DNA from 3 places in the Streptomyces sp. NPDC047841 genome. Region 1 is predicted to be linked to each of the others. Evidence: riboswitches for the same ligand, from Rfam matches in the RefSeq annotation. Region 1 holds a riboswitch; each other region holds the start of a gene.
What was found. A riboswitch is a leader RNA that binds a small molecule or an ion and turns the genes downstream of it on or off. The one in region 1 is predicted to bind thiamine pyrophosphate.
Positions count from the first base shown of each region.

Region 2: it holds a riboswitch for thiamine pyrophosphate, as region 1 does, so the genes downstream of both, thiC (phosphomethylpyrimidine synthase ThiC) here and AB0947_RS17110 (thiamine ABC transporter substrate-binding protein) in region 1, are expected to answer to the same signal.
Region 3: it holds a riboswitch for thiamine pyrophosphate, as region 1 does, so the genes downstream of both, thiO (glycine oxidase ThiO) here and AB0947_RS17110 (thiamine ABC transporter substrate-binding protein) in region 1, are expected to answer to the same signal.

Region 1 covers NZ_JBEYRP010000009.1:250,720-260,475, forward strand. Annotated here, with positions in the region: gene frr (ribosome recycling factor) at 1-398, shown strand, start outside; gene AB0947_RS17095 (phosphatidate cytidylyltransferase) at 398-1,543, shown strand; gene AB0947_RS17100 (cytochrome P450) at 1,732-3,045, shown strand; gene rlmN (23S rRNA (adenine(2503)-C(2))-methyltransferase RlmN) at 3,163-4,269, shown strand; TPP riboswitch at 4,293-4,399, shown strand; gene AB0947_RS17110 (thiamine ABC transporter substrate-binding protein) at 4,481-5,554, shown strand; gene AB0947_RS17115 (iron ABC transporter permease) at 5,602-7,203, shown strand; gene AB0947_RS17120 (ABC transporter ATP-binding protein) at 7,204-8,223, shown strand; gene AB0947_RS17125 (LAETG motif-containing sortase-dependent surface protein) at 8,519-9,223, opposite strand; gene AB0947_RS17130 (Rossmann fold nucleotide-binding protein) at 9,401-9,756, opposite strand, start outside.
Region 2 covers NZ_JBEYRP010000015.1:172,062-181,817, reverse strand. Annotated here, with positions in the region: gene AB0947_RS26100 (SsgA family sporulation/cell division regulator) at 88-525, shown strand; gene AB0947_RS26095 (YibE/F family protein) at 655-2,055, opposite strand; TPP riboswitch at 2,128-2,305, shown strand; gene thiC (phosphomethylpyrimidine synthase ThiC) at 2,298-4,082, shown strand; gene AB0947_RS26085 (hypothetical protein) at 4,199-5,062, opposite strand; gene AB0947_RS26080 (metallophosphoesterase) at 5,244-6,323, opposite strand; gene AB0947_RS26075 (LacI family DNA-binding transcriptional regulator) at 6,621-7,733, opposite strand; gene hisC (histidinol-phosphate transaminase) at 8,186-9,265, shown strand; gene AB0947_RS26065 (cytochrome ubiquinol oxidase subunit I) at 9,584-9,756, shown strand, end outside.
Region 3 covers NZ_JBEYRP010000010.1:305,666-315,421, forward strand. Annotated here, with positions in the region: gene AB0947_RS18890 (TetR/AcrR family transcriptional regulator) at 1-387, shown strand, start outside; gene AB0947_RS18895 (DUF4126 domain-containing protein) at 839-1,441, shown strand; gene AB0947_RS18900 (NAD(P)/FAD-dependent oxidoreductase) at 1,500-3,035, shown strand; gene AB0947_RS18905 (hypothetical protein) at 3,099-4,040, opposite strand; gene metF (methylenetetrahydrofolate reductase [NAD(P)H]) at 4,097-5,020, opposite strand; gene thiE (thiamine phosphate synthase) at 5,140-5,790, opposite strand; gene AB0947_RS18920 (Rv2175c family DNA-binding protein) at 5,883-6,248, opposite strand; gene AB0947_RS18925 (FAD-dependent oxidoreductase) at 6,286-7,545, opposite strand; gene AB0947_RS18930 (hypothetical protein) at 7,578-7,928, opposite strand; TPP riboswitch at 7,982-8,093, shown strand; gene thiO (glycine oxidase ThiO) at 8,091-9,317, shown strand; gene thiS (sulfur carrier protein ThiS) at 9,314-9,526, shown strand; gene AB0947_RS18945 (thiazole synthase) at 9,530-9,756, shown strand, end outside.

The sequences.
Region 1 (9,756 bases):
TGGCCTCGTTCTCCGTGCCGGAGCCGCGCATGGCGGTCGTGACCCCGTTCGACAAGAGCGCTCTGCGCAACATCGAGCAGGCCATCCGCGACTCCGACCTGGGCGTCAACCCCAGCAACGACGGCAACATCATCCGGGTGGTGTTCCCCGAGCTGACCGAGGAGCGCCGCCGCGAGTACATCAAGGTCGCCAAGGGCAAGGGCGAGGACGCCAAGGTCTCGATCCGCTCGGTGCGCCGCAAGGCCAAGGACGCCATCGACAAGCTGATCAAGGACGGCGAGGTCGGCGAGGACGAGGGCCGTCGTGCGGAGAAGGAGCTCGACGACACCACGGCGAAGTACGTCGCCCAGGTGGACGAGCTCCTCAAGCACAAGGAAGCGGAGCTGCTCGAAGTCTGATGAGCGACTCTTCCTGGGGGGCGCCGCCATCGACGGGCCAGGCCGGGTACTGGGTTCCCACCGCAGGCGGGCCCGCCCAGCCTGTCCCGGGGGCCGGCCCGGCGGGTCCCGCATACGATGCGCCTGAGGCGCAGCAGACTCGCCCCATGTCCGTTGTGCCCGACGCCCCCTCGTACGGCGGAGGAGACCAGGACGACGACCGGGGGGCCGCTCGGCTGAGCGGCCCCCTGTTCCGAGACGAGACGTATCAGGCCCGGGAACTCCCGGCCGAGACCCAGAACCCGGAGCCCATGCCCGACGCCCCGCAGCCGGCGCCAGCGCCGCAGAAGAAGAGCGCGGGCCGTGACCTGAGCGCGGCCATAGGCGTCGGCGTCGGGCTCGGTGTGGTGATCATCGCGTCCCTGTTCATCGTCAAGGCCGTCTTCGTCGGCGTGATCGCGGTCGCCGTCGTCGTCGGCCTGTGGGAGCTGACCAGCAGGCTCCAGGAGCGCAAGGGCATCAAGGCGCCGCTGGTGCCGCTCGCGGTCGGCGGCGCGGCGATGGTCGTCGCCGGGTACGTGCGGGGCGCCGAGGGCGCGTGGGTCGCGATGGCGCTGACCGCGCTGGCCGCGCTGGTCTGGCGGATGACGGAGCCGCCGGAGAACTACCTCAGGGACGTCACGGCCGGTCTCTTCGCCGCGTTCTACGTGCCGTTCCTGGCCACGTTCGTCGCGATGATGCTCACCGCCGACGACGGTCCCTGGCGGGTGCTCACGTTCCTGCTGCTGACGGTCGTGAGCGACACCGGCGCCTACGCGGTCGGCTGGCGCTTCGGCAGGCACAAGCTCGCGCCGCGCATCAGCCCCGGCAAGACCCGCGAGGGGCTGCTGGGCGCGGTGCTGTTCGCGATGGTCGCCGGCGCACTGTGCATGCACTTCCTGATCGACGGCGGCCGCTGGTGGCAGGGCCTGCTGCTGGGCCTCGCGGTCGCGGCCAGCGCCACGCTGGGCGACCTCGGCGAATCCATGATCAAGCGGGACCTGGGCATCAAGGACATGGGCACCCTGCTCCCCGGGCACGGCGGCATCATGGACCGCCTCGACTCGCTGCTGCCCACGGCGCCGGTGGTGTGGCTGCTGATGGTGATCTTCGTCGGCTCCGCGTGAGCGGTAGTGGTACGTCTTCTTCGGCCCCCGTCCTGGAACAGGGCGGGGGCCGTTGCCGTACCCGGGCCCTCCCCTCGCGGCACCCGGATGCCGCATCTCGACGCGGCGGCCGGCGCCGGCGCGCGGCAGACTCCTCCAGAGGACGGCCGTTCCACCGCCGCCCCGGCGACGCAGCAGGGAGTGAGCCGATGCGCCTCGACCCGACGCCCACCCCGTACGACCCGGCCCTCACCCCTGCCGGCCCGGCTCCCGCTTCCGCCGACCCCGTCCCTGACCTCGTCGCCGCCCCGCCACCGCCACCCCCGCCCGTCCGGTTCTGGCCCGTCGACGATCTGCCCGCACTCGCCCCCGATCCCCTCCTGGACGTGCTGCTGCGGGAGGAACCGGTCGCGCGGATCAGGTTGCCGTACGGCGAGGGGTGCGCCTGGCTGGTCACGCGGTACGACGACGTCCGGTTCGTCACCTCGGACCCGCGCTTCTCCCGGGAACGGGTCGCCGGCCGGACCGTCACCACCATGCGCCCGGTGCCGGTGGCCTCACAGACGGCGGGCCTGCAGTACGTCGATCCGCCCCGGCACACCCGGCTGCGCCGGGTCGTCGCCCGCGCGTTCACCGGGCGGAGCATGCGGCGGCTGCGGCCGCTCGCGGAGCGCAGGGCCGCCGGCCTGCTCGCAGGGATGGAACGCGCCGGCGCCCCGGCCGACCTCATGGAACACCTGCACGGCCCCTTCCCGATCGCCGTGCTCCGCGACTTCCTCGGCGTGGAGGAGGAGGACTGGCATCGCTGGGCCGTGACGGGCGAGGCCCTGCTGTCCGCGTCCGCGGGAGCCGATGCGGAGGAGCGGGCCAGGGAAGCGGCCCTGATCACCCGGGCCCGGATCACCGAACTGCTCCACAGGCGCCGAGAGGACCCCCGCGACGATCTGGCAGGCGTGCTGGCGCGGGCCGCCGAGGCGGGCGAGATCACCGACGACGAGGCGATGTCCCTGGCCATCGCCGTCCAGGTCAGCGGCGGTCACGCGGTCCGCAACAACAGCGGTTCGATGATGTACGCGCTGCTCACCCACCCCGGGCACCTGGACCGGCTGCGCCGTGAGCCGGAGCTGCTGCCCCGGGCCGTGGAGGAACTGTTCCGCTACGTCCCGCACCGCAACGGCGTCGGCATCCCGCGCGTCGCCACGGAGGACGTGGCGGTCGGCGGCCGGCTGATACGGGCCGGCGACGTCGTCTACAACGCCTACCTCGCCGCCAACCGCGACCCCGAGGTCTTCCCCGACCCGGACGCCCTGGACTTCGACCGCGACAACCCCGCCCACCTGGCCTTCGGGCACGGCCCGCACCACTGCCTGGCCGCCGTCATGGCCCGCATGGAAGCCGAGGTCATGATCGGCGCCGTACTCACCCGCTTCCCCGGCATCCGCCTGGCCGTGCCGCCCGAGGAAGTCGAGTTCCAGACGCAGGGGCTGATCCGCGGGCCGAGGGCCCTGCCCGTGACGTGGTGACACGTCGGGTGGCAAGAGAAGAACCGGAACCGGAGCCGGGACACCGACGGCGACCAGGAACGGCCGCGTCACACACTCGCCGGGCCACCTGTGTGGATCTGCGACACTGGATGCACCATGCCCAAGCCCGGAGAACTCATTTTCGTCGCGCCGCGCGGAGCCAAGAAGCCGCCGCGGCATCTCGCCGACCTCACGCCCGCTGAGCGCAAGGACGCCGTGGCCGGGATCGGTGAGAAGCCGTTCCGTGCCAAGCAGCTCTCGCAGCACTACTTCGCGCGGTACGCGCACGACCCGGAGCAGTGGACCGACATCCCCGCCGGCTCCCGCGCCAAGCTTCAGGAAGCGCTGTTCCCGGAGCTGATGACCGTCGTCCGGCACCTGTCCACCGACCAGGGGACCACGCGCAAGACGCTGTGGCGGCTGTTCGACGGGACGCTGGTCGAGTCGGTGCTCATGCGGTACCCGGACCGGGTCACCATGTGCATCAGCTCGCAGGCCGGGTGCGGTATGAACTGCCCGTTCTGCGCGACCGGGCAGGCCGGGCTGGACCGGAACCTGTCCACCGCGGAGATCGTCCACCAGATCGTGGACGGCATGCGGGCGCTGCGGGACGGCGAGGTGCCCGGTGGGCCCGCGCGGCTGTCCAACATCGTCTTCATGGGGATGGGCGAGCCCCTCGCCAACTACAAGCGGGTCGTCGGCGCCATCCGGGCGCTCACCGACCCCGCCCCGGACGGGCTCGGCCTCTCGCAGCGCGGGATCACCGTCTCCACCGTCGGACTCGTGCCGGCCATCCACCGGTTCGCCGACGAGGGCCTGAAGTGCCGGCTCGCGATCTCCCTGCACGCCCCCGACGACGAGCTGCGCGACACCCTCGTCCCCGTGAACACGCGGTGGAAGGTGCGCGAGGTGCTGGACGCCGGGTTCGAGTACACCGAGAAGTCCGGGCGCCGGCTGTCCATCGAGTACGCGCTCATCCGCGACATCAACGACCAGGCGTGGCGGGGCGACAGGCTCGGGCGGCTGCTGAAGGGCAAGCCCGTGCACGTCAACCTCATCCCGCTGAACCCGACGCCGGGGTCGAAGTGGACCGCGTCGCGGCCGGAGGACGAGAAGGCGTTCGTGGAGGCGATCGCCGCGCACGGCGTGCCCGTCACCGTCCGGGACACCCGGGGGCAGGAGATCGACGGGGCCTGCGGTCAGCTCGCGGCCACCGAGCGGTAATCTGACCCCGTCCGCATATCTTCATATTCCGACAGGGGAGCGCCACAGCGCTGAGAGTGCGGCACCGGGCCGCAGACCCTCTGAACCTCGCCCAGGTCATTCTGGGTAGGAAGTTCGGTCACCACTCAAGCTGTTGCGCCCTGCCCGGGTCTCCCCAGCGGAGCCCGGGCAGGGCCGCGTCTCTTCCTGGCCAACCCCAGGAGGACATCCAGTGCACAACAAGACCTTCGTGGCCGTGGCGGTCGGGCTCGGCCTGCTCGGCCTGTCCGCGTGCGGTTCCGGCACGAGCGGGCCGGCCGCGGATTCCAAGACCGTGACCCTGGTCAGCCATGACTCGTGGGCCGTCTCCAAGAACGTGCTGAAGGACTTCGAGAAGCAGTCCGGGTACAAGGTCAGGGTCCTGAAGGACGGCGACGCCGGGCAGGCCGTCAACAAGGCCGTCCTGACCAAGGACAACCCGCAGGGCGACGTCTTCTTCGGCGTCGACAACACCCTGCTCTCCCGAGCCCTGGACAACGGGCTGTTCCAGCCGTACCGGGCCAAGGGCTACGACACGGTCCGGCCCGAGTTCCGCGTCGACCAGGACAAGCACCGCGTCACGCCCGTCGACACCGGCGACATCTGCGTCAACTACGACAAGGCCTGGTTCAGCGCGCACAAGCTGACGCCGCCGCAGTCCTTCGCGGACCTCGCCGATCCCGCGTACAAGAACCTCCTCGTCACCGAGAACGCGGCCACCTCCTCGCCGGGCCTCGGCTTCCTGCTCGGCAGCGCCGCCCGGTTCGGGGACAGCGGCTGGCAGGACTACTGGAAGAAGCTCAAGGCCAACGGCGTCAAGGTGGTCGACGGCTGGGAGCAGGCCTACTACCAGGAGTTCTCCGGTTCCTCCGAGGGCAAGAAGGCGGGTGGCGACCGGCCGCTCGTGGTGTCGTACGCCTCCTCCCCGCCCGCCGAGGTGATCTACGCCAAGAAGCGGCCCGGCACCGCCCCGACCGGGGTGTCGTACGGCACCTGCTTCCGGCAGACCGAGTACGCCGGACTGCTGAGCAACGCGAAGAACACCAAGGGCGGCAAGGCGTTCCTCGACTTCCTGCTGACCAAGGAGTTCCAGCAGGACATGCCGCTGAACATGTTCGTCTACCCGGTGGTGCAGGGGGCGGCCGTCCCCGCCGACTTCACGAAGTACGGGCCGGCCGCCAAGGATCCCGCGACCGTGGCCCCGGACAAGATCGCCGCCAACCGCGACCAGTGGGTCAAGTCGTGGACGTCACTCGTACTGAAGTGACCGCCCGCGTCAGGGACGGGCGCGGGAGCGCGGTGCGGCTCGGCCTCATGGCCCTGCCCGTCGCGTTCTTCGCGCTGTTCTTCGCCTGGCCCGTGGCCGCGATCGTCGCGCGCGGGCTGAAGACGGACGGCGCCTGGTACCTCGGCCGGATCGCGGACGTCGTCACCCGGCCGGACATCCGGCACGTGCTGTGGTTCACCACCTGGCAGGCGCTCGCCTCCACCGCGCTCACCCTGCTGCTCGCCCTGCCCGCCGGCTACGTCTTCGCCCGCCTCGACTTCCCGGGCAAGCAGCTGCTGCGGGCCGTCGTCACCGTCCCGTTCGTGCTGCCGACCGTCGTCGCGGGCAGCGCCTTCCTGGCGCTGCTCGGCCGCGGCGGGCTGCTGGACGAGCTGTGGGGGGTACGGCTGGACACCACGGTGTGGGCGATCCTGCTGGCCCACGTCTTCTTCAACTTCGCGGTCGTCGTGCGGACCGTGGGCGGCCTGTGGGCGCAGCTCGACCCCCGGCAGGAGGAGGCCGCCCGGATGCTGGGCGCCTCACCGCTGACGGCCTGGCGGAAGGTCACCCTGCCCGCGCTCGCGCCCGCCGTGGCCGCCGCCGCCCTGATGGTGTTCCTGTTCACCTTCACCTCCTTCGGCGTGGTGCAGATCCTCGGCGGCCCCACCTTCTCCACCCTCGAAGTGGAGATCTACCGGCAGACCTCCGAGGTCTTCGACCTGTCCACGGCCGCCGTCCTCACCCTGGTCCAGTTCGCGGCGGTCGGCGCGGTCCTCGCCGTGCACGCCTGGACGGTACGGCGCCGGGAGACCGCGCTGCGGCTCGTGGACCCGGCGGTGACGGCCCGGCGCCCGCGCGGCGCCGGACAGTGGACCCTGCTCGCCTCGGTCCTCGCCGTCGTCGCGCTGCTGCTGGTCCTGCCGCTCGCCGTCCTCGTCCGCCGCTCCCTGGACGCGCCCGGTCTCGGTTACTACCGGGCGCTGACCCGCGCGGACGGCGGTACGTTCCTGGTGGCGCCCGTGCACGCGGTGTGGACCTCGCTGCAGTACGCGGTCGCGGCCACCGCCATCGCCGTGGTGATCGGCGCTCTCGCCGCCGCCGCGCTGGCCCGGCGGGACGCGGGACGGCTGGTGCGGGGCTTCGACGCCCTGCTCATGCTGCCGCTCGGCGTCTCCGCCGTGACCGTCGGCTTCGGCTTCCTGATCGCCCTCGACAGGCCGCCGCTGGACCTGCGGCAGTCCTGGATACTGGTGCCGCTCGCCCAGGCACTGGTCGGCGCCCCCTTCGTCGTACGGACCATGCTGCCCGTGCTGCGCGCGGTGGACGTCCGGCTCCGGGAGGCGGCGGCCGTGCTCGGCGCCTCGCCCTGGCGGGTGTGGCGGGAGGTGGACCTGCCGCTGGTGCGGCGGGCGCTGCTGGTCGCGTCCGGGTTCGCGTTCGCCGTGTCGCTGGGCGAGTTCGGGGCCACCGTGTTCATCGCCCGGCCCGACAACCCGACGCTCCCGGTCGCGGTGGCCCGGCTGCTCAGCCGCCCCGGCGAACTCAACTACGGCCAGGCGATGGCCCTTTCGACGATTCTCATGGTGGTGTGCGCCGCCGCGCTGCTCGTTCTGGAGCGGCTGCGGACCGACCGGACGGGGGAGTTCTAGATGCTGCTGAGCCTGGATGCCGCGACCGTGCGCTTCGGCGGGCGGGCCGTGCTCGACGCCGTCGCCCTCGATGTCGCCGAGCAGGAGGTGGTGTGCGTCCTCGGCCCCAGCGGCAGCGGCAAGTCCACCCTGCTGCGGGCCGTGGCAGGGCTCCAGCCCCTGTCCGGCGGTCGCGTCCTGCTCGGGGCCCGGGACCAGGCGGGCGTACCCGCGCACCGGCGGGGCGTCGGACTGATGTTCCAGGACCACCAGTTGTTCCCGCAGCGGGACGTCGGCGCGAACGTGGCCTTCGGTCTGCGCATGCACGGCGTCGCCAGGGGCGAACGGGACGCCGAGGTGGGCCGGTTGCTGGAGCTGGTCGGGCTGCCCGGCGCCGCCCGGCGGGCGGTGGCCTCGCTGTCCGGCGGCGAGCAGCAGCGCGTGGCCCTCGCCCGGGCGCTCGCGCCCCGGCCCCGGCTGCTGATGCTGGACGAGCCGCTGGGCCAGCTGGACCGTTCGCTGCGGGAGCGGCTGGTGGTCGAACTGCGGGAGCTGTTCGGCCGGCTGGGGACGACCGTGCTCGCCGTGACCCACGACCAGTCGGAGGCGTTCGCGCTGGCCGACCGGGTGGTGGTGATGCGGGACGGGCGGATCGCCCAGTCCGGGACGCCGCTCGAGGTGTGGCAGCGGCCCGCCGACGCGTTCGTGGCCCGGTTCCTCGGCTTCGAGAACGTGGTCCCGGCGACCGTCGCCGGCACGGCCGCCGACAGCCCGTGGGGCAAGCTGCCGGTGCCCGACGGGTCCGCGCAGGGCCACCGCACGGTCCTGGTCCGCCCGGCCGGCGTCCGGCTCGTGTCCGCCGGCCAGGGCCTGGCGTGCACGGTGACCGCGCGCACCTTCAAGGGCACCCATGTGGCCCTCCGCCTCCAGCCGGCGGACGGCCCCCGGCTGGAGGCGGCCTGCCCGCTCCGGGACGCGCCGGAGCCCGGCGCGTCGGTCGGCGTGGAGTTCGACGCGGCCGAAACGGTCGTGCTCGACTGATCAACGAGCCCTTGGGGGAAAGGGCGCCGGTCGGCAGGGGCGCGGGCACGCGGCGGCCCTGGACCGCCGGCTCGCCGGCATCGGCGAGCCGGCCGTCGGCGCGCCGTCTCGTGGAGTGGGTGCGGGGCATCACGCCCTACGCGGCGGCGCGGGCACGGAAAGGCGACGGTCGCCCCGCGCGGCCCGCTCACCGAGGTGCCGGAGTTCTGGCCGGAGCGGACCGCGTGCGGCTGACGCGCCCCGGCCCGCCCCCCTGGGTGCGGGGGACGGGCCGGGACGCGGTACCGAGGTGCGGTCAGCCGTTGCGGCTCGCCCCGCGGCGGCGCATGCCGAACCAGACGGCGCCGCCGCCGGCGACGACCAGGAGCGCCGCGACACCGGCTATCAGACCGGTGTTGGAGTTCGCACCGGTCTCGGCGAGGTTGGACTCACCGGCGGCCGGGGACGGCGCGTTACCGGAGGTGCCGGCCGGGGCGGAGCTCGACCCGGAGGCGGACGGGACCGGGGTCGCCGGCTGGGCCGGGGCGGACTCGCTCGGCGACGACGACGGCGTCGCCGAGGGCGACGGGGTCGCGCTGGCCGTCGGCTTCGGGGTCTCGCTCTCGGTCGTGCAGGCGGTGGACGGGGTCACCAGGTCCGGCTGGATGTCCTCGTCGACGATGTTCCCGGCCTTGACGTGGATCCGGTAGGTGGCGCTCGGCTTCCAGTCCTCGGAGAAGGTGATGCGGGCACCCTCCTTGGACCCCGTGACCGGCTGCTCGCCGACCTTCGTCTCGACGCCGCCGACGCCCTTGAGGAAGACGCTGACGGTGGCGTCCTTGGCGGACGCGTCCGTGTCGGTGACGACGATGACGCCCTTGTCACCATCGCACTTGGCTTCGGCGGAGAAGTCCTTGATGTTGCACGCGAGGGCCGAGCCGGCCAGTCCGAGCACCAGCGCCGCCGACCCGGAGGCGACACCCAGGACGCGTGCGGAACGGCGTACGCCGCGGAGAGTCATGGACAACGTTTGTCCTTTACAGAGTGCAATTGCGGGGGGTGGAGGGGGAGTTGGGGCGTCGGACGAGACGACGGACAGCTGAGGCCCCAGCATCCCCGGGAGGCTCCCAGGTTTATAAGCGCTCCATAAGAAGTGTCAACGCGCAGACCGTCAACGGACGTTGACTTTGCCCGCTTATTAACCGCCCAGACGTTTGAGCGCGTCCGGAGCCTGCTCGATCCGGTCAACGAGGGCGATACGGGACTCCATGGCCCGCCCCCGCGCCAGCGACCGGAGCAACGGCCAGACCGGCAGCTCCCGCGTCCAGTGCCCGCTGTCCACGAGCACCATCGGGGTCGGCTCGCCGCGCGACTCGTAGTAGTTGGGCGTCGCGTTGTCGAAGACCTCCTGCACGGTCCCGGCGGCGCCCGGCAGGAAGACCACCCCGGCGGTGGAGCGGGCCAGCAGGCCGTCCTCGCGGGTGGCGTTGGCGAAGTACTTGGCGATGTGCGCGGCGAAGGCGTTCGGCGGCTCGTGGCCGTAGAACCAGGTGG
Region 2 (9,756 bases), on a different contig from region 1:
TGTGATCTCTTGTGTACTTTCAGCAAGATTTGACCACGGTCAGAGGGATCAATCCCGGCCAGTCGATGTCATATGACGGGATAGGCAATGCGCGAGTCCGTACAGGCAGAAGTCATGATGAGCTTTCTCGTGTCGGAGGAGCTCTCCTTCCGCATCCCGGTGGAGTTGCGCTACGAGACCTGTGATCCGTATGCCGTACGCCTCACCTTCCATCTGCCCGGCGACGCCCCGGTGACCTGGGCCTTCGGGCGGGAGCTGCTGATCGACGGGGTCGGCCGCCCGTGCGGGGAGGGGGACGTGCACATCGCCCCCGTCGAGTCCGAGGTGCTCGGTGAGGTGCTGATCCGGCTTCAGGTCGGCGGCGACCAGGCCCTGTTCCGCTCGTCGGCGCCACCGCTCGTGGCCTTCCTCGACCGGACGGACAAGCTCGTTCCGCTCGGCCAGGAGGGTGCGCTCGCCGACTTCGACGCCCATCTCGACGAGGCCCTGGACCGCATCCTGGCAGAGGAGCAGAGCGCCGGCTGAAACGCTGGGCAAGGGGTGGTGGGCGGTCCGCCGTGCCACACGGCTGTGCAGGAACGCTTCTGCGGCGGACGGCTGACGGCTAGCGGCTCATCCCTCCGTGCGTCACCGCGTCCGGCTCATCTTCCCGCGTCACCGCTTCCGGCGTCGGCCCCGGCCGCCGCGTGCCGGTGCGGGCTGTGTCGCTGCGGTCGCCGGGGCAGCAGGACCGGTCCGGTCGGCCGACACGACGAGCGCGGCCAGTGCGGTGGTGACCGGGACCGAGGCGACCAGACCGATCGAGCCGACCAGCGTGCGCACGATCTCCTCGGCCACCAGCTCGCTGTTGGCCACGGTGCCGATGCTGCTCTGCGCGATCGAGAACAGCAGCAGCAACGGCAGTGCGGCACCGGCGTAGGCGAGCACCAGGGTGTTGACCACGGACGCGATGTGGTCGCGGCCGATGCGGATGCCCGCCCGGTACAGCCCGCGCCAGCCCATCGACGGATTGGCCTCGTGCAGCTCCCAGACGGCCGAGGTCTGTGTCACCGTCACGTCGTCCAGGACGCCGAGCGAACCGATGATGACGCCGGCCAGCAGCAGACCGCTCATGTCGATCGACGGATACAGGCCGTGGATCAGGCCGGTGCTGTCGTCCGTGTTACCGGTCAGTGCGGCCCAGCCGATGAACAGTGACCCGAGCATGCCGATCAGGCAGAGCGAGATCAGCGTGCCGAGCACCGCCACCGACGTGCGCGCCGACAGCCCGTGGCACATGTACAGGGCGATGAGCATGATGGCGCTCGCCCCCACCACGGCCACCAGCAGCGGGTTCGCCCCCTCCAGGATCGCCGGCAGGATGAACAGCGTCAGCACGAGGAAACTCACGGCGAGTGCGACCAGTGCCATGACTCCGCGCACCCGGCCCACGACCACGACGGCCACCGCGAAGATCCCCGCGAGCAGTGCCATGGGGAACTTCCGGTTCACATCGGTCACCGAGTACTGCAGGTCCTTGGGGGCCGAGGGCTCGTAGGCGACCACGACCTTCTCGCCCTGGTGCAGTTGCCGCGACTGGTCGGGCTGCACGATCTCGGTGAAGGTACGGCCCTCGTCCTTACCGGTGTCGATCCGGATGGTGGCCCTCTTGCAGGTCCGGTTGGCCTCCGCCTCCGCCGGCGTGCCCTCGGCGGTGGAGGTGTCGCCGGCCGGAGTGCCGCCGGAGGCGTTCACCGACTTGCAGCTGACCTCGACGACCCTGCTGACCGTGGCCTGTTGGGTCTGCCGGTCGAAGCCGACGCCGGTGCGCTTGTGGGAGGGGGCTTGCCCCGGCCAGAGCACCACGAGGCCGACCAGGACCGCTGCGGTGAAGGGGACCAGGACCGCCGCGATGACCTTGCGCAGGTGCCGGGAGACGGGGGTGGCGGGCCCGTGGCTGTGGCCGTGTGAGTGGCCGTGGCCGCGTGGACCGTGGCTGTGTCCGTCACCCTGTTCCGGGCCGTCTCGGCGGGGCGGCTCGGGCGGCTGGTAAGGGTACTGCTCGATCCTGGTCACCGCCCGATCATCGCAAGAACGGCGGAGGGCCCACTGTTCACCGCGCCACACATGGCGCTAGCGTGGAGGCACCTTTGCACACGCGGGAGCTCGGAGCACCGGGCTGAGAGGGCGCTGACCTCCGTACACGCGATGTTTCACGTGGAACAAGAGGTGTTCCGCAGGAAACGTCGCCAGACGGACACCGCTGCGTCGACCGCCGAACCTGTTACCGGGTAATGCCGGCGTAGGGAGTAGGTCTCATGGCCAACAAGGACGCACGCACGCCTGCCTCCGTCCAGGACGAGAAGTCCCCGGAGGCCGGGAAGTCCATCGGCTGGCACAAGGCGTACGTCGAGGGCTCGCGCCCCGATCTGCGCGTGCCGGTCCGTCAGGTGCACCTCACCAACGGGCAGTCGGTCACGCTGTACGACACATCGGGCCCGTACACCGATCCACTCGCCGACACGGACGTCCGCCGTGGCCTGCCGCCGCTGCGGGAGAACTGGATCACCGCCCGCGGCGATACCGAGGAGTACGCGGGACGTCCGGTCCGTGCCGAAGACGACGGCATCAAGCACACCTCGCCGCGCGGCGGGCTGCGGAACCTGGACGCGGTCTTCCCCGGACGCCCGCGTCAGCCGCGACGGGGCCGCGACGGCCAGGCGGTGACGCAGCTCGCGTACGCCCGCCGTGGCGAGATCACGCCGGAGATGGAGTTCGTGGCGCTCCGGGAGAACGTTTCCCCCGAGGTGGTGCGCGAGGAGATCGCGGCGGGCCGGGCGGTGCTGCCCGCCAACGTCAACCACCCGGAGATCGAGCCGATGATCATCGGCAAGCGGTTCCTGGTGAAGGTGAACGCCAACATCGGCAACTCCGCGGTGACGTCCTCCATCGAGGAGGAGGTCGAGAAGATGACCTGGGCGACCCGCTGGGGCGCCGACACGGTCATGGACCTGTCCACCGGCCGCAACATCCACACCACTCGCGAGTGGGTCCTGCGCAACTCCCCCGTTCCCATCGGCACGGTGCCGCTCTACCAGGCACTGGAGAAGGTCGACGGCAAGGCCGAGGAACTGACCTGGGAGATCTACAAGGACACCGTCATCGAGCAGGCCGAGCAGGGCGTGGACTACATGACGGTCCACGCGGGCGTCCGGCTGGCCTACGTGCCGCTCACTGCCCATCGCAAGACCGGCATCGTCTCGCGCGGCGGTTCGATCATGGCCGCGTGGTGCCTGGCGCACCACAAGGAATCGTTCCTGTACGAGAACTTCGAGGAGCTGTGCGAGATCCTCGCCGCCTACGACGTCACGTACTCGCTGGGTGACGGCCTTCGGCCGGGGTCGATCGCGGACGCCAACGACGAGGCGCAGTTCGCGGAGTTGAGGACGCTCGGGGAACTCAACCGGATTGCCAGGCGTTTCCACGTACAGACGATGATCGAGGGCCCGGGACACGTCCCGATGCACAAGATCAAGGAGAACATCGACCTTCAGCAGGAGATCTGCGATGAAGCCCCGTTCTATACGCTCGGCCCGCTGACCACGGACGTCGCGCCGGCGTACGACCACATCACCTCCGGCATCGGTGCCGCGATGATCGCCTGGTGGGGTACGGCGATGCTCTGCTACGTCACGCCCAAGGAGCACCTCGGCCTGCCCAACCGGGACGACGTCAAGACCGGCGTCATCACCTACAAGATCGCCGCACACGCGGCCGACCTCGCCAAGGGGCATCCCGGAGCGCAGGAGTGGGACGACGCGCTGTCCGACGCCCGCTTCGAGTTCCGCTGGGAGGACCAGTTCAACCTCGCGCTGGACCCGGACACGGCACGGGAGTTCCACGACGAGACCCTGCCGGCCGAGCCCGCCAAGACGGCGCACTTCTGCTCCATGTGCGGCCCGAAGTTCTGCAGCATGAAGATCTCGCAGGACATCCGGCGTGAGCACGGCGGCAGCCGGGCCGAGATCGAGGAGGGCATGGCCCGGAAGTCACAGGAGTTCGCGGCCGCGGGCAACCGGGTGTACCTGCCGATCGCGGACTGAGCGCAGCACGCTGAACTCGCCGCGCCGGCCGGTCCCATGACGGCCGGCTGGTGCGGCGGGGCCTGAGGGCCGACGGCCGGCCGGTGTGGTGGCAGCACACCGGTGGGCCGGCCGGATCACTCGGGCTGGTGTTCCGGGCCTCCGAAGTCCGGGCTCGTGTAGTCGGGGCTGGTGAAGCTCGGGCGGCCGGTCGCGGTGCCGTCGCCGGGGCTGCTGAAGCCGGGGCGGTCGTAACCGAGGCGGGGTATGCGGCCGGTCGGTGCGGGCGGGATCGACGAGTGCCCGGCGGTGGTGCCGGGCTCGGCGAGTGCCTCCCGGAGGAAGGGCAGGATGCCGCGCTCCAGCAGGGCGTCCCGCCACGCCTCCCTGGCCCTTGCGAGTTCCTCGCGGGCCGCGTCCCGTGCCCGGTCGTCCGCCGGGGTGCTGTTGCGCAGAGCGGTGAGCAGCAGTCCGACCGCGGCGACGAGGACGGTCGCCGCGGTGACGGCACCGAACACCCACCCGGCGGTGAGCATGGTCCGGGCGAAGGTGCGGCCGGGGTCGAGCGCCTTCAGGACGTAGCCGACGAGCAGGAAGATCACCGCGGCGGTCCCGGAGAGGACGGGAGCCAGGACGGCGACGACCGCGATGGCGCCCGCGCCGGTGCTCTCGGCGGCTTCCCCGAGGGTGGTGGCGAGGCCCGCGGCGGTCGAACCCGGGCTGTCCTCCTCGGAGTCGCCGACGGCCGGCGGGCCGGACAGCGCCGGGTGACGCAGTGCGTCGCGCAGCTTGACGTAGTGCTGGTACTCGGCCGCCGCCGCCGGCGTGATCAGGGCGGAGGCGTTGAGGGCCATGGTGCGCAGTTGTTCGGAGTTGAGCCGCTGTCCGACAGCGGCCAGTTCCGGTCGGTGCGGTGCGGAGCGCAGCGCCTCATCGAGGAGCCGCTCGAATTCCTGGCGGTCCTCGCTCTGCAGGTGCTGCGGAACGCTGTTCATGTGCATCCCCCGATGCTCCGTAGGGCTTGGGGCTCGCACGCCGGCGAGCCGTCGGGCAGAAACGGAGGGGAGCCTGCTACGGATAAGCCGATGGTAGAGCCGTGACGGCGCGCGGTGACAGGGGATTGCCGGAATTCGCGGTCCGGCCTGCGGGTACGCGGCTGGGGGATGCCTGCCGGACTAACGGTCAGCCGTCGAGGGGAAGTTGTTGGACCAGCAGTTTCCCGGCCATGGTCACTCCACCGTCCATGGCGATGGCGAGTCCGTCGGCGTAGACGTGCGGTCCCTCGACGACCGGGCGGGTGCTCTCCTCGCCGTCCTCGGAGCCGACCTGGCCGAGGAGATAGGGAATGGGGCTGTGCCCATGAACGACCCGGGTGCCGCCGTACGTATCGAGGAGCGAGCGTACGGCGTCGGCGCCGCCCTCGTCGCGGAAGGAGAAGCGTTTGGTGAACTTGCGGAACAGGTCCCAGACCTCGTCGGCGTCGTTGCGGGTCAGAGCCTCGCGGACGGTGTCGTTGACCGCCTCGATGGAGTCGCCGTAATCGAGGTAGGCGGTGGTGTCCGAGTGGAGGAGCAGATAGCCGTCGACCTCCTCGACGGCGTCGAGGCGGGCCATCCACTGCAGATGGTGGTCCTGGAGGCGGTCCATGTCGGTCTTCTGGCCGCCGTTGAGCAGCCAGGCCGCCTGGAAGGTGGCGGTGCCCGCGCCGGAGGTGACGGGCGTGTCGCCGAACCGCTTGGCACCGAGGAGCAGCAGCTCGTGGTTGCCCATGAGGGCCTTGCAGTAGCCGCCGGCCGCCGCGGCCTCGGCGGACAGCCGCATGACCAGGTCGATGACGCCGATGCCGTCCGGGCCGCGGTCGGTGAAGTCGCCGAGGAACCACAGCCGGGCGGTGCCGGCGCACCACTGGCCCGAGGCGTCGATCAGGCCCTGCTCCTGCAGGGCCGCCACCAGCTCGTCCAGGTAGCCGTGGACGTCGCCGACGACGTAGAGCGGGCCGGGCCCGGTCGCGGGCTGCGGGGCCGGGGCGGCGGGGGCGGGCTCGACGGGCAGCTGGAGGGTGTCGCCGCGGTTGATGACGGGCAGGTCGCGCTGGGTCGGGGTGTAGCCCTCGGGGTACGCCTCGTCGGCGGGCGGTACGACGTCGCCGGGGTGGACGTGCTGGACGTACGGACCGGTCTCGTGGACGTACGCGGGTACCCGGAAATCGCGCAGCGTCGCCGTCCGCTCCGCCTCGGGTCCCTGACCGGCCCCCTGAGTCATCAGACCCCTCCACCATCGCGCCGCATCTGCACCGCTTCGGACTGCCTGGTCGCAGCGGTCCGCGGTGTCGTGGGCCCATCATAGGAACGCGCGTCGCGCCGTGTGATGACCCAGGGGTGGTGAATCGGAACAAGACTCCAGTTCACCGTGGCATTCGCCCCGTTTGGGCAGATGTTCGACGGGCTGTCGGCCGGCCGGTCCCTCGGTCCGGCGGGTCCGGCCCGCCCGCGGTGCGCCGACGGGTCACCCTGTGCCGCACCGGCCGGGTCCACGCGGAGGCCGGTGCGGCGGGCGGTGCTACGTGTCGTCCGGTGTCCGCGGCGGGCTGACCGTCGTGCGCGGCGACCGCCGCTGGGACGAGGTGCGCACGATCAGTTCGGTCGGTATCACCTGCTCGACGGGCTGGTCCGACTCGACGCCCTCGATGGCGTCGATGAGGAGCTGGACGACGGCGGTGCCGATGCGGCGCGGCTTCAGGGACAGGGTGGTGATGGGTGGCTCGGTGCTGGCGTACACGGTGGACTCGCTGCAGCACACGAGCAGCAGGTCGTCGGGGACGCGCAGGCCGTAGCGGCGGGCGGCGGCGAGCAGGTCGGTGCCGTTGGGGTCGAACAGCCCGTAGACCGCGTCGGGCCGGTCGGGGCGGGCGAGCAGCCGGTCCGCGGCGACGGCGCCCGCGCACGGGTCGTGGGCCGGGTAGGCCTCGTAGACCGGGTCCTGGCCGACCCGCTCGCACCAGCGCAGGTACGCGGTGGTCGACAGGTGCGTGTACGTGTCCGTCGTGGTGCCCGTGAGCAGGCCGATGCGGCGGGCGCCGGCGGCGGCGAGGTGGTCGAGGATGCCGAGTACGGCGGCCTCGTGGTCGTTGTCGACCCAGGCGGTCACGGGGAGCGCGCCGGCCGGGCGGCCGTCCGAGACGACCGGCAGTCCCTGCCGGACCAGCTCGCTGACCACCGGGTCCTGGTCGGAGGGGTCGATGACGACCGTGCCGTCCAGGGCGACGTTGGACCAGACGTCGTGGCGGGAGGTCGCGGGCAGGATGACCAGGGCGTAGCCGCGGGCGAGCGCGGCCGAGGTCGCGGCCCGGGCCATCTCGGCGAAGTAGGCGAACTCCGTGAAGGTGAAAGGTTCATCCCCGTACGTGGTCACGGTCAGGCCGATCAGGCCCGACTTGCCGGTACGGAGGGTGCGGGCGGCCGCCGACGGCCGGTACCCGAGCCGGTCGGCGACCTCGCGGACATGGCGCCGGGTGGCATCCGGGAGCCGGCCCTTGCCGTTGAGGGCGTCGGACACGGTCGTGATGGAGACCCCGGCGGCGGCGGCGACGTCCCTGATGCCCGCCCGACCCGGCCGGCTGCCTCGACGAGAGGTTTCCGCGCGGCTCACCTGGTGCTTCCCTGCTGCTGTCATGGCGAGCCGATAGTAGGGCTCATGCGGTGGGGTAGTGCGGACGCATATGCATGCGTTGACAGGCACGTTTCTGCATGGTCAATGGGTGCCAACTTCCTTGGAAAAAAAGGTTGTTGAGCGATCCAATAGTAAGACGTGGCTTGTCGACGCGGATGGACCTACCAAGTCCCCGATGTCTCGAAGAGGTCTCAACTCACCTGCACGGGGGATGCGCGCCACGGCGCAAGCTACCGGCGCATAGATATATGTACGGCGCGCCCCCCGAAACGTACGCCTTCGTACGAGGATGCCCTTGATGTCGGCCGAGGACGTGAGCTTCGCCTCTTCCCGTGGCGGTGGCCGCATTTCTGGGCGTCACGAACCTGTTCGCAGCGGCGCCGAATCCTCTTAAGGTGTGGAGTATTGGAGTCGGCGGTGTCGACGGGCCGCCGGTGGTCGCGAGGAGGACTGCGGTGAGCGAGACGAGCCCCAAGCTGCGCGCCGAGCTGGAGGGTATCCCCACCTACAAGCCGGGCAAGCCGGCCGCGGCCGGCGGACCGGTCGCCTACAAGCTGTCCTCCAACGAGAACCCGTACCCGCCGCTGCCCGGTGTGCTGGAGAGCGTGAGCGCGGCGGCCTGCGACTTCAACCGTTACCCGGACATGGCCTGCACCGGGCTGATGAACGAGCTGTCCGACCGCTTCGGTGTGCCGCTCTCCGACCTGGCCACCGGCACCGGCTCGGTGGGTGTCGCCCAGCAGCTGATCCAGGCCACCAGCGGCCCCGGTGACGAGGTGATCTACGCCTGGCGGTCGTTCGAGGCGTACCCGATCATCACGCAGATCAGCGGCGCCCGCTCGGTGCGGGTGCCGCTGACGCCGGGCGATGTGCACGACCTGGACGCGATGGCGGACGCGATCACCGACCGGACCCGGCTGGTCTTCGTCTGCAACCCCAACAACCCGACCGGCACGGTGGTGCGACGGGCCGAGCTGGAACGATTCCTCGACCGGGTGCCCACTGATGTGCTGGTGGTGCTGGATGAGGCCTACCGGGAGTTCATCCGCGACCCCGAGGTGCCCGACGGTGTCGAGCTGTACCGGAAGCGGCCCAACGTCTGCGTCCTGCGGACCTTCTCCAAGGCGTACGGGCTGGCCGGTCTGCGCGTCGGTTTCGCGATCGCCCATGAGTCGGTGGCGGCGGCGCTGCGCAAGACGGCGGTGCCGTTCGGGGTGAGCCAGCTGGCTCAGGAGGCCGCGATCGCTTCCCTGCGGGCCGAGGACGAGCTGCTGGGCCGGGTGGGCTCGCTGGTGTGCGAGCGCACACGCGTGGTCGACGCGCTGCGCGCCCAGGGCTGGACGGTGCCGGACACGCAGGCGAACTTCGTGTGGCTGCGGCTGGGGGAGAGCACGGTCCCCTTCGCACAGGCCTGTGAGGAGCACGGCGTGGTGATCCGGCCGTTCCCGGGCGAGGGTGTGCGGGTGACCGTCGGGGAGGCCGAGGCGAACGACATCTTCCTGAAGGTGGCGGAGGTCTTCCGCAAGGGACTGTAGTGCCGGCCTAGCTCTCACACCTGGTGCGGACCCGCGAGGCGGCGCCTCTCCGCCTCGCGGGTCCGTGTCCGGCTCCACGATCTGCCGGGCCTCCGTTCCACGTGAAACGGGAAGCCCTGTGCCGAAATACGCCTCCTCCATTGTCATGCGCTTGACAGGATGGCCCGGAGGGGACCCCCCTGCGCAGTCCGAAAATCAGTGAGTCATAATGGCTTGTGAATGTGAACGCTTTCACAAGCGTGTCTCGTTTGCTCTGTATGTGTGCAACAAAAGGGGCAAACCGCCGCTGTACCACGCCGCAGTAAGGAGAGTGACGACGTGGACCTGGCTCTGGCGCCGGAGACACTGGCGCGCTGGCAGTTCGGCATCACCACCGTCTACCACTTCCTGTTCGTTCCGCTGACGATCTCCCTGGCCGCGCTCACGGCCGGGCTGCAGACGGCCTGGGTGCGCACGGAGAAGGAGAAGTACCTCAGGGCGACGAAGTTCTG
Region 3 (9,756 bases), on a different contig from region 1:
GCGGCCGAGCAGGCGGCACGCGAGGGCCGCGGCAAGGTGGACGCGCTGGACGCGATGATCCGCGCGGGACTGGTCTTCATCGACCGCTACCCGGCCTTCACCCAGCTGTACGTCGCCGAGCTGTGGCGCACCAACCGGGCCTGGCAGTCCACCTTGATGGTGGTGCGGCAGGAGGCGGTCGCGGTGGTGGAGGGCGTGCTGCGCGAAGGCGTGGCGGCGGGCGAGTTCAGCGACGAGATCGATGTCCAGCTGACGGCGGCGGCACTGGTCGGCATGGTCCTGGTGGCCGCGCTGGACTGGAAGTCGTTCCAGCCGGAGCGCTCCCTGGACGACGTGCACGCGGCCCTGTCCCGGCTGCTCCAGGGGCGGGTCAGCGGCAAGGTCTGAGCGGTGCGCCCGGCCCGGGAGGCGCACCCGGCCCGGAAAGCGCACGCGGAAGGCGCCGGTCCGCTGTGGACCGGCGCCTTCCCCTTTCCCCGTGCCGCCACCGGGGTTCCCCCGTTCTCCCCCGTTCCTCCCGGTGGCTCCCCCGTACTTCCCTCCCGTACTCCCCGGTACGGGCTCCCCGTCGCGGACCCCCGTGGTGGTCGTCCCCCGAGGCCCCCGTGCCTCGCTTCCGCCGACGGATCGGCGGAAGGAGCGGCCAGGGGGCGGGCGCCGTTCCGCCGCCCCGTGCCGGCGGTGCCGGGCCGCCCCCCTCTGCCGTGCCTCCACTCTCCCGTCCGCACGGGTTCCGGCCCATCCGCGCGCGTACTCATCTGGCCGTCTGAGTACGCGTACTCAGCCGTCCGCGCGCGTGCCCGCGCCTGTGCTCCGGCGTCTGGCTACGATCGCGTGCGTGTCCGTACTCCCTCTGGTCTTCACGAGCGGCTGGGCCAGCGGCGTCAACGCCTACGCGGTGGTGCTGCTGCTCGGCCTCTTCGGCGCGACCGGGGTCGCCGACGACGTCCCGCAGACGTTGCAGCGCCCCGAGGTGCTGATCGTCGCGGGCGCGCTGTTCCTGTGCGAGGCCGTCGCCGACAAGATCCCCTACGTCGACTCGCTGTGGGACTCCGTGCACACGGTGGTCCGTCCGCTCGCCGGTGCCTGGGTCGGGGCGCTGCTCGCCGGGCAGAGCGGCTCGCTCTCCGATGTGGCGGCCGGCCTGATCGGCGGTTCGACGGCGCTGGCCAGCCACGCCGTGAAGGCCGGGACGCGGATGGCGGTCAACACCTCGCCCGAGCCGTTCAGCAACATCGCGCTGAGCCTCGCCGAGGACCTCGGGGTCGGGGGCATCGTCACGTTCGCGGTGTTCCACCCGGAGGCGGCGGCGGTCATCGCGGCCGTCCTGCTGGCCGGCGGGCTGGCGACCCTGCTGTTCCTCGTCTCCCGCATCCGCCGCTTCCTGCGGCGCCGGGCCCAGCGCCGGGAGGAGCGGCGTCTCGCCTCGCGGGCCCCCTGACCTGCGCCTGAGCCGCCCCGCGGCCGGGCTGTCGGTGGCGGTCGATAAAGTCACGGGCATGGCACGGATTGCGGTGATCGGCGCCGGGATGGGCGCGATGGCGGCTGCCGCCCGGCTGGCCGTCGCGGGCCACCGGGTGACGGTGTACGAACGGACGGAGACGTACGGCGGCGCGGTGCGCCGGTTCGAGCGGGACGGGTTCCGCTTCGACACGGGCCCGGGACTGCTGACGCTGCCCGCCGTGTACCGCGACCTGTTCGTCAAGACCGGCAGGGAACCGCTGGAGGACCGCGTCGAGCTGGTCCAGGTCGACCCGTCCGCGCGGCACGTCTTCGCGGACGGCACGCGGGTGTCCCTGCCCAACGCCTCCCGCGCCGGCGTCGTCGCGGCCCTGGACGAGGCGCTGGGCGCGGGGGCGGGCGAGCGCTGGGGCGACTTCCTGGTGCGGGCCCGCGAGGCCTGGGACCGCACCCGCCGGCCGCTGCTGGAGGAGCCGCTGTGGCCCAACTGGCAGGTGCTGGCCGGCAAGGAGCCGTATCCCGGCACCACGTACAAGCGGCTGCTGGGCAGGCGCCGCGTGGCCAGTCTGTCCGAGATCGGCAGGCGGGAACTGCGCGACCCCCGGCTGGCACAGCTGCTGGACGGGTACGCGCTCGCGTACGGCGTCGACCCGGGCACCGCCCCGGCGAGCGCGGCCGTGCTGCCCTACATGGAGCACGCCTTCGGCACCTGGTACGTGCGCGGCGGCATCCGGGAGCTGGCGGACGCGGTGTACGAGCGGTGCCGGGAACGGCGGGTGGAGTTCGTGTTCGGCGCCGAGGTGACCCGGATCCTGGAGAAGGACGGCCGGGCGGCCGGGGTGGAGCTGGCCGGGGACACCTCCCGGGCGCCCGGCTCCGGGGGAGGGACGGTGGCCGAGGCGGACTTCGTGGTCGGCCAGGGCCCGTGGAGACTGCGCGGCCTGACGGGCCGGCAGGTGTACGGCGCCGAGGCCGTCGCGCCCCGGCCGGAGGACCGGTATCCGGGCCGGGTGGTCGTGTGCCTGGCGCTGCGCGGGGCACGGGAGCCGGGCGCGGTGCACCGCACGGTGGTGCACGCGGCCGACGACGAGGGCGATCTGGATCTGCTGCGGCACGGGCTGCTGCCCGACCTGCCGACGACCGTCGTCGACCGGCCGGACGACCCGGCCCTGCGCCCCGACGGGGAGCACGAGAGCGTGGTGCTGACGGCGACGGTGCCCTCGGCGACGGAGTACGACTGGGCGGCGCCCGGTGCCGCCGACGCCTTCGCGGACCGGATGGCCGCCGCCGCCGAGCGGGCCGTGCCGGGGCTGCGCGAGCGGGTGCTGTGGCGCGAGGTCCGCACGCCGCTGGACACCGAGCGGGAGACGGGAGCCGTGGGCGGTGCCGTGCCGCCGCCCGCGCTGGCCGCGCCGGAGGGGGTGCTGCATCCGGCCAACTCCACGGCCCTGGAGGGCCTGTTCGCCGTCGGCGGCTGGTCCCACCCGGGCGGCGGCCTCCCGCACGCCGGCATGTCGGGCGCGCTGGTGGCCGGCCTGATCGTGGAGGGCCCGGAGTTCCGCGGCTCGCAGTGAACGGGCGCCGGTGAACGGCGGGTTCACGCTGGACGGGCCCGGGTGAGGCCCAGGGCCCGACCGTCAGAAGCGGTACTGCTCGTCGTAGCCGGCCCCGGACTGCGGCTGCTGCCCGCCCTGCTGGTGGGGATACGGCTGTTCCTGCGGGAGTTCGCCGCCGTAGGTCTCGTCGGTGCGCTGCTGCGGCACCCACACCCCGCCGGCCGGGGTCTCGCCGTAACCGCCGGTGGCGTACGGGTCCTGCGCGTAGCCCTGCTGCTGACCGTACTGCTGGGCGTATCCCTGGTCGTAGGAGCCGTGGGGCTGGCTGCCGATGTACGGGTCGGAGTAGTTGGCGTACCCCTGCTGGGCCGCGCCGTCGTAGGCGTAGCCCTGCGGCTGGCCGTAGCCGGAGTAGTCGTAGGCGTAGCTCGGCTGGTCGCCCTGCGGGGCGGGGTGCGCGTGCGCGGGGTCGCCGTACACGCCGTAGTTGCCGGTGTCGTCGGGGAGGGGCTGCGGCTCGTAGACGGCGGTGGTCTCGGCGGCGGTGGGGTCGGCCGCGCGGGCGGCGGGGGTGAAGACGTCGTCGCGGTCGTAGTCGTCGTCGTAGTCGCCGTGCGCCTGGCCGTGGCCGTAGGGCTCGTGGCCGGTGGCGCCGGGGTCGCCGTCGTCGGCCGCCGGGGCGGACTCGGGGTCGGCGCCCTGCGGGTCCGGCGCGTGCCGGTCCGCCCGGCCGCGGCGCCGCTTGCTGCCGGCCGCCGCCTCGGGGCCGGGCCGCTTGACCGCCCAGCCGGAGGCGAAGCCGCGGCGGAACGACAGCGTGACGTAGGTCTGGCCGACCGCGAAGGCGATCGCGCCCAGCCCGATCACGATGACGGACGGCATCAGCACGCCCACCACGACGCCGAGGAAGCCGCCGAAGGCGAGGAGGCGCCAGCGCAGCCGCGCCTTGTACTGCAGCAGTACCTCGCCCAGCAGCCACAGCGCGACGCCGCCGAACGCAATGTAGAGGACCGTCCAGCCCATGTACGCCCCTCTCCCAGTGGCCGCTACGCAGTGTGTCGTATCGCGATGCGGCCGGTCTAGGCCTGCGGGGGGTGGTGCAGGCCCAGGTTCTCGTAGATTTCCAGGGTCGCCGTGGAGTTGTTGAGCGTGATGAAGTGCAGTCCGGGCACTCCCTCGGCCAGCAGCCGCGCGCAGAACTCCGTGGCGAAGTCGATACCGATGGAGCGTACCGCCGCCGGATCGTCCTTCGCTGTGAGGATCCGCTCTTTCAGGGCGTCCGGGACAAGGGCGTTGCTGAGCTTCGGCAACCGTTCCAGCATCTTCACACTGGTGACCGGCAGGATTTCCGGGATGACCGGCGTCCCGCAGCCCGCGGCCGCCACGCGGTCGCGCAGGCGCAGATACGACTCCGGCTGGAAGAACATCTGCGTGATGGCGTAGTCGGCGCCCGCACGGCACTTGTCCACGAAGTGGGCGACGTCGGTGTCCCAGTCCGCGGAGCGCGGGTGCATCTCCGGGAACGCGGCGACGCCCACGCAGAAGTCGCCCGACTCCTTGATGAGCCGGACGAGTTCGGCCGCGTAGGTCAGGCCGCGGGGGTGCGGCACCCACTCGCCCATCGGGTCGCCGGGCGGGTCGCCGCGCACGGCGAGCATGTTGCGGATGCCGGCGTCCGCGTACTGGCCGATGATGTTGCGCAGCTCGGCGATGGAGTGGTCGACCGCGGTGAGGTGGGCGACCGGGGTCAGCGTGGTGTCCGCGACGATCTGCTGGGTCTCCTTGACCGTGCCCGCGCGGGTGGATCCGCCGGCGCCGTAGGTCACGGAGACGAAGTCGGGGGCGACCGCCTCGACCCGCCGGAGCGCGCTCCACAGGTTCCGCTCGCCCTTCGGGGTCTTCGGCGCCGAGAACTCGAACGAGTACGTCGTCTTGCCGGTGGCGAGGATGTCGCGCACGGTGCGCGCGCGATCAGTCCTGGTGGATGCGGTTCCGAGGGCCATACCGGCAGGTTAGCCAGGGGTGGGCGGTCCCCCAACCGGATGTCGGCAATTTGCCCGATTTGCCGCTCTCCTGTCCAGCAGGTGGACAGAACGGCCCTCGGACCTGCCGTTCGGAGGCCCTAGCGGGCGTCCCGCAGCCGCTTCGCGAACTCAGCCGCAGCCGCGCCCGGGTCGTCCGCCCCGGTGATCGCGCGGACCACGACCACCCGGCGGGCCCCGGCGTCGAGCACCTGGTCCAGGTTGCCGAGGTCGATGCCGCCGATGGCGAACCAGGGGCGGTCGGTGCCGAGGGACGCCGTGTAGCGGACCAGGTCCAGGCCGGGGGCGTGGCGGCCGGGCTTGGTGGGGGTGGGCCAGCAGGGGCCGGTGCAGAAGTAGTCCACGCCGTCCTGGACGGCGGCGGCCGCGGCCTCCGCCTCGGCGTGCGTGGAGCGGCCTATCAGCACCCGGTCGCCGAGGATCGCCCGGGCCGCGGGGACCGGGAGATCACCCTGGCCGAGGTGGAGCACGTCGGCGCGGGCGGCATGGGCGACGTCCGCCCGGTCGTTGACCGCGAGCAGCTTGCCGTGCCGGGCGCAGGCGTCGGCGAAGACCTCCAGGTGCTCCAGCTCCTCGGCGGCCTCCATGCCCTTGTCCCGCAGCTGCACGACGTCGACACCGCCGGCCAGGACCGCGTCCAGGAACTCCGGCAGGTCGCCCTGGCGCGTGCGGGCGTCCGTGCACAGGTACAGGCGGGCGTCGGCGAGCGCGGCGCGGGCGGTGTCGGACATGCGGGGTCCCCCCGTGGTCGGTGTCCCTGGCGGTGGTGCGCGGTGGCGTACGGGCGTCCGGCCCGCACGCCACCTGCCTGCTGCGGATCGGCTCAGACGGCGAGCGCCTGGGCGCGGCGCTTCACCTCCGTGCCGCGATTCTCGCTCAGGGCCTGCGCGGGGGTGCCGGGCAGGGTCGGGTCGGGGGTGAAGAGCCATTCGATCATCTCTTCGACCGTGAAGCCGTCGTCCCGCAGGAGCGTCAGGGTCCCGGCCAGGCCCTTGACGACCTTGTCCCCGTCGATGAAGGCGGCGGGGACGTGCAGCGCCCTGTTCTCACCCCGGCGTACGGCGATGAGCTGGCCCTCCTTGACCAGCTGCCGGACACGCGTCACCTCGACACCGAGCATGTCGGCGATGTCGGGCAGGGTGAGCCAGGCGGGGACGAGAGCATCGATCTTTGCGTCAATCTCGGTCACGCTCCCTAGCCTGCCATCCCCCACCGACAGTCGGAAGTCAGGCAGGTCCAGGCGGGAGGGTGTGCTGGTCGGCCGTGGCGTTCTTCAGGGGCCGCGCCGGGTCGGTCAGCGCCTCGGGGTCCATCCGCCGGCCCGCCTCGATCAGGCGGCGGCCCTGGGCCAGGTCGCGGGGGCGGCCGACGGCCAGGAGGGCCACCAGGCGGTCCTGGCGGAGCCAGCAGACCGTCCAGGCTGGGCCCGCCGGGTCGCCGCGCCGCACCAGCCGGTCGGCCCCGGAGTGGTGACCCGCGTACTGGACGAAGCGGCCGAACTGCTCGGACCAGAAGTACGGCACCGGGTCGTAGACCGCCGGGGTCTCGCCGAGGATGTTCGCGGCGACCGTGCGCGGGCCCTGCAGGGCGTTGTCCCAGTGGTGGACGAGGAGCCGCTCGCCGTAGCGCGCGGACGGGAAGGAGGCGCAGTCGCCGACGGCGTACACCTCGGGCACGGAGGTGCACAGGCGGTCGTCGGTGAGGACCTCGCCGTGCGCGCCCAGCTCGATGCCGGAGCCGGCCAGCCAGCCGGTGGCGGGGCGGGCGCCGATGCCGACGACGACGGCGTCCGCGGGCAGCCGGGTTCCGTCGTCGAGCACCACCTCGCCGGGCTCGACGCGCTCCACGCGCGCGTGGACGCGCAGCTCCACGCCCGCCTCGGCGTACCAGGCGGCCATGGGCGCGGCGACCTCGGCGGGCAGGGCACCGGCGAGCGGATGGCCGGCGGCCTCCACGACGGTCACCGCGCAGCCGGCCTCGCGGGCGGCGGTGGCGAACTCGGCGCCGATCCAGCCGGCGCCCACGACCACGATGTCGTGCTGCCGGGCGAGCACGGGGCGCAGCCGTTCGGCGTCGTCCAGGGTGCGCAGCAGGTGCACGCCGGGCATGCCCTCGGTGCCGGGCAGCCGGACCGGTTCGGCGCCGGTGGCGAGGACCAGGACGTCGTACGGCACCGGGCCCGTCCCGGTGTCCAGCTCGCGCTCGGCGGGGCGCACGCCGTACACCTCGCAGCCGAGCCGCAGCTCGACGCCGAGGGACTCGAAGTCCACCTCGAAGGCGGAGTCCTCGGCCTTGCCGAGCAGCACCGCCTTCGACAGCGGCGGCCGGTCGTACGGCTGGTGCGGCTCGGCGCCGATGACGGTCACGTCGCCCCGGAAACCCTGCTCCCGCAGGGCGACCGCGGTCTGCACCCCGGCCATGCCCGCGCCGACGACGACCACGCGCCGCGCCGCCGCCGTGCCCTCTTGCGCTGTCTGCTCGCTCACCCGATCACCATAGACAATTGACGAGGAGTCAGTCAGGGGGCGGGCTCGGTGACCTGCTCCACCACGCTCGTGCCGGAGCCGGCCTGGGACTCCCACTCCCAGGTCTCGTCCAGGCGCACCCGCCCGTCCGGCAGCTCGACGACCGTGGACGCGCAGTGCCCCGAGGAGGTCGTCCCGTCGGTCTTCAGCTGCACGTACCGGAAGTCCAGCCGGTCGCCCTCGCGGGTGCCGACCAGGTGGCCGCGCACGACGTCGCCGCCCGCGTACTCCGCCCAGATCGCGCCGTCCTCCTCGTGGTACGCGAACCGTGTGCGGGTACCCACCTGACCTGGGGCTTGGTCCGCCACGGGGGCGAGGATCAGTCCGTCGAGCGAACGGGCCATGGAACGGGGCTCCCTTACGGGTGGGAGGAACGGCGGGCTAGGGTTGCCACCGTACAAGCACTCGCGGGAGCCCGGACGCACCGGGCTGAGAGGGAGGCTGGCGGCCTCCGACCGTACGAACCTGATCCGGGTCATGCCGGCGAAGGGAGGGGCTGGACGCCCATGTCGTCACGTACGTCCGACGTCCTCGTCATCGGGGGCGGGATCATCGGCCTGGTCACGGCCTGGCGCGCGGCGCAGCGCGGGCTGGCCACGGCCGTGGTGGACCCCGCACCCGGCGGCGGGGCCGCGCAGGTCGCGGCCGGGATGCTGGCCGCGGTCACCGAGCTGCACTACGGCGAGGAGACCCTGCTCGCCCTGAACCTGGAGTCGGCCCGCCGCTACCCCGCCTTCGCGGCCGAGCTGACCGAACTGACCGGCCATGACCTCGGCTACCGCCGCTGCGGCACCCTCGCCGTCGCCCTGGACGCCGACGACCGGGCCCACCTGCGCGAGCTGCACGCGCTCCAGCGGCGCGCGGGCCTCACCTCGGAGTGGCTGTCGGGGCGGGAGTGCCGGCGCCTGGAGCCGATGCTGGCGCCGGGGGTGCGGGGCGGGCTGCGGGTCGACGGCGACCACCAGATCGACCCGCGCCGGCTGGCGGCGGCCCTGGTGGCCGCGTGCGAGCGGGCCGGTGTGGTGTTCCACCGGGCGTGGGCGGAGCGGCTGGACGTGGTGCGGGACCGGGCCGCCGGGGCCACCACGGCGGACGGCACGGCTCTGCGCGCGGACCGGGTGGTGCTCGCGGCCGGCAGCCTGAGCGGGCGGCTCGCGGGCGTGCCGGACGAGCTGCTGCCTCCGGTGCGGCCGGTGAAGGGGCAGGTGCTGCGGCTGACCGTGCCGCGCCGGTACGCGCCGTTCCTGAGCCGGACCGTGCGGGCCGTGGTGCGGGGCGGCCAGGTCTATCTGGTGCCGCGGGAGAACGGCGAACTGGTCGTCGGCGCCACCAGCGAGGAGCTGGGCTGGGACACGACGGTCACCGCCGGCGGCGTGTACGAGCTGCTGCGCGACGCGCACGAGCTGGTGCCCGGCATCACCGAGCTGCCGCTGACCGAGACCCGGGCCGGGCTGCGCCCCGGCTCCCCGGACAACGCGCCGCTGCTCGGCCCGTCCGGGCTGGCCGGGCTGCTGCTGGCCACCGGGCACTACCGCAACGGCGTGCTGCTCACGCCGGTCACCGGGGACGTGCTGGCGCACGCGCTGGTCACCGGCGAGCTTCCGGAGGAGGCCCGTCCGTTCACCCCGCGGCGGTTCGGCGCCGCGTCCGCAGAGGCCGCCGCGCGCGTGGGGACGAGGGAAGAGCACGGGGAGACGAGGGAAGAGAAGGAAGAGGTGGAGCAGCCCGTATGAACAGCCCGGTCATGATTTCCGTCAACGGGGAGCGCCGGGAGATCGCCCCGGGCACCGCCCTCGACACCCTCGTCCGGACCCTCACCGCCGCCCCGCGCGGGGTGGCCGCCGCCGTCAACGAGACGGTCGTCCCACGCGCGCGGTGGGCGACGACCGCCCTCGCCGACGGCGACCGGGTCGAGGTCCTCACCGCCGTGCAGGGAGGCTGAGCCATGACCGGTGATCCCCTGGTCCTCGGTGACCTGTCCTTCTCCTCCCGGCTGATCATGGGCACGGGCGGGGCGCCCAGCCTGGACGTGCTGGAGCGGGCGCTGGTCGCCTCCGGTACGGAACTGACCACGGTCGCGATGCGCCGGGTGGACCCCTCCGTGCACGGCTCGGTGCTGTCGGTGCTGGAGAAGCTCGGCATCCGGGTGCTGCCGAACACGGCCGGCTGCTT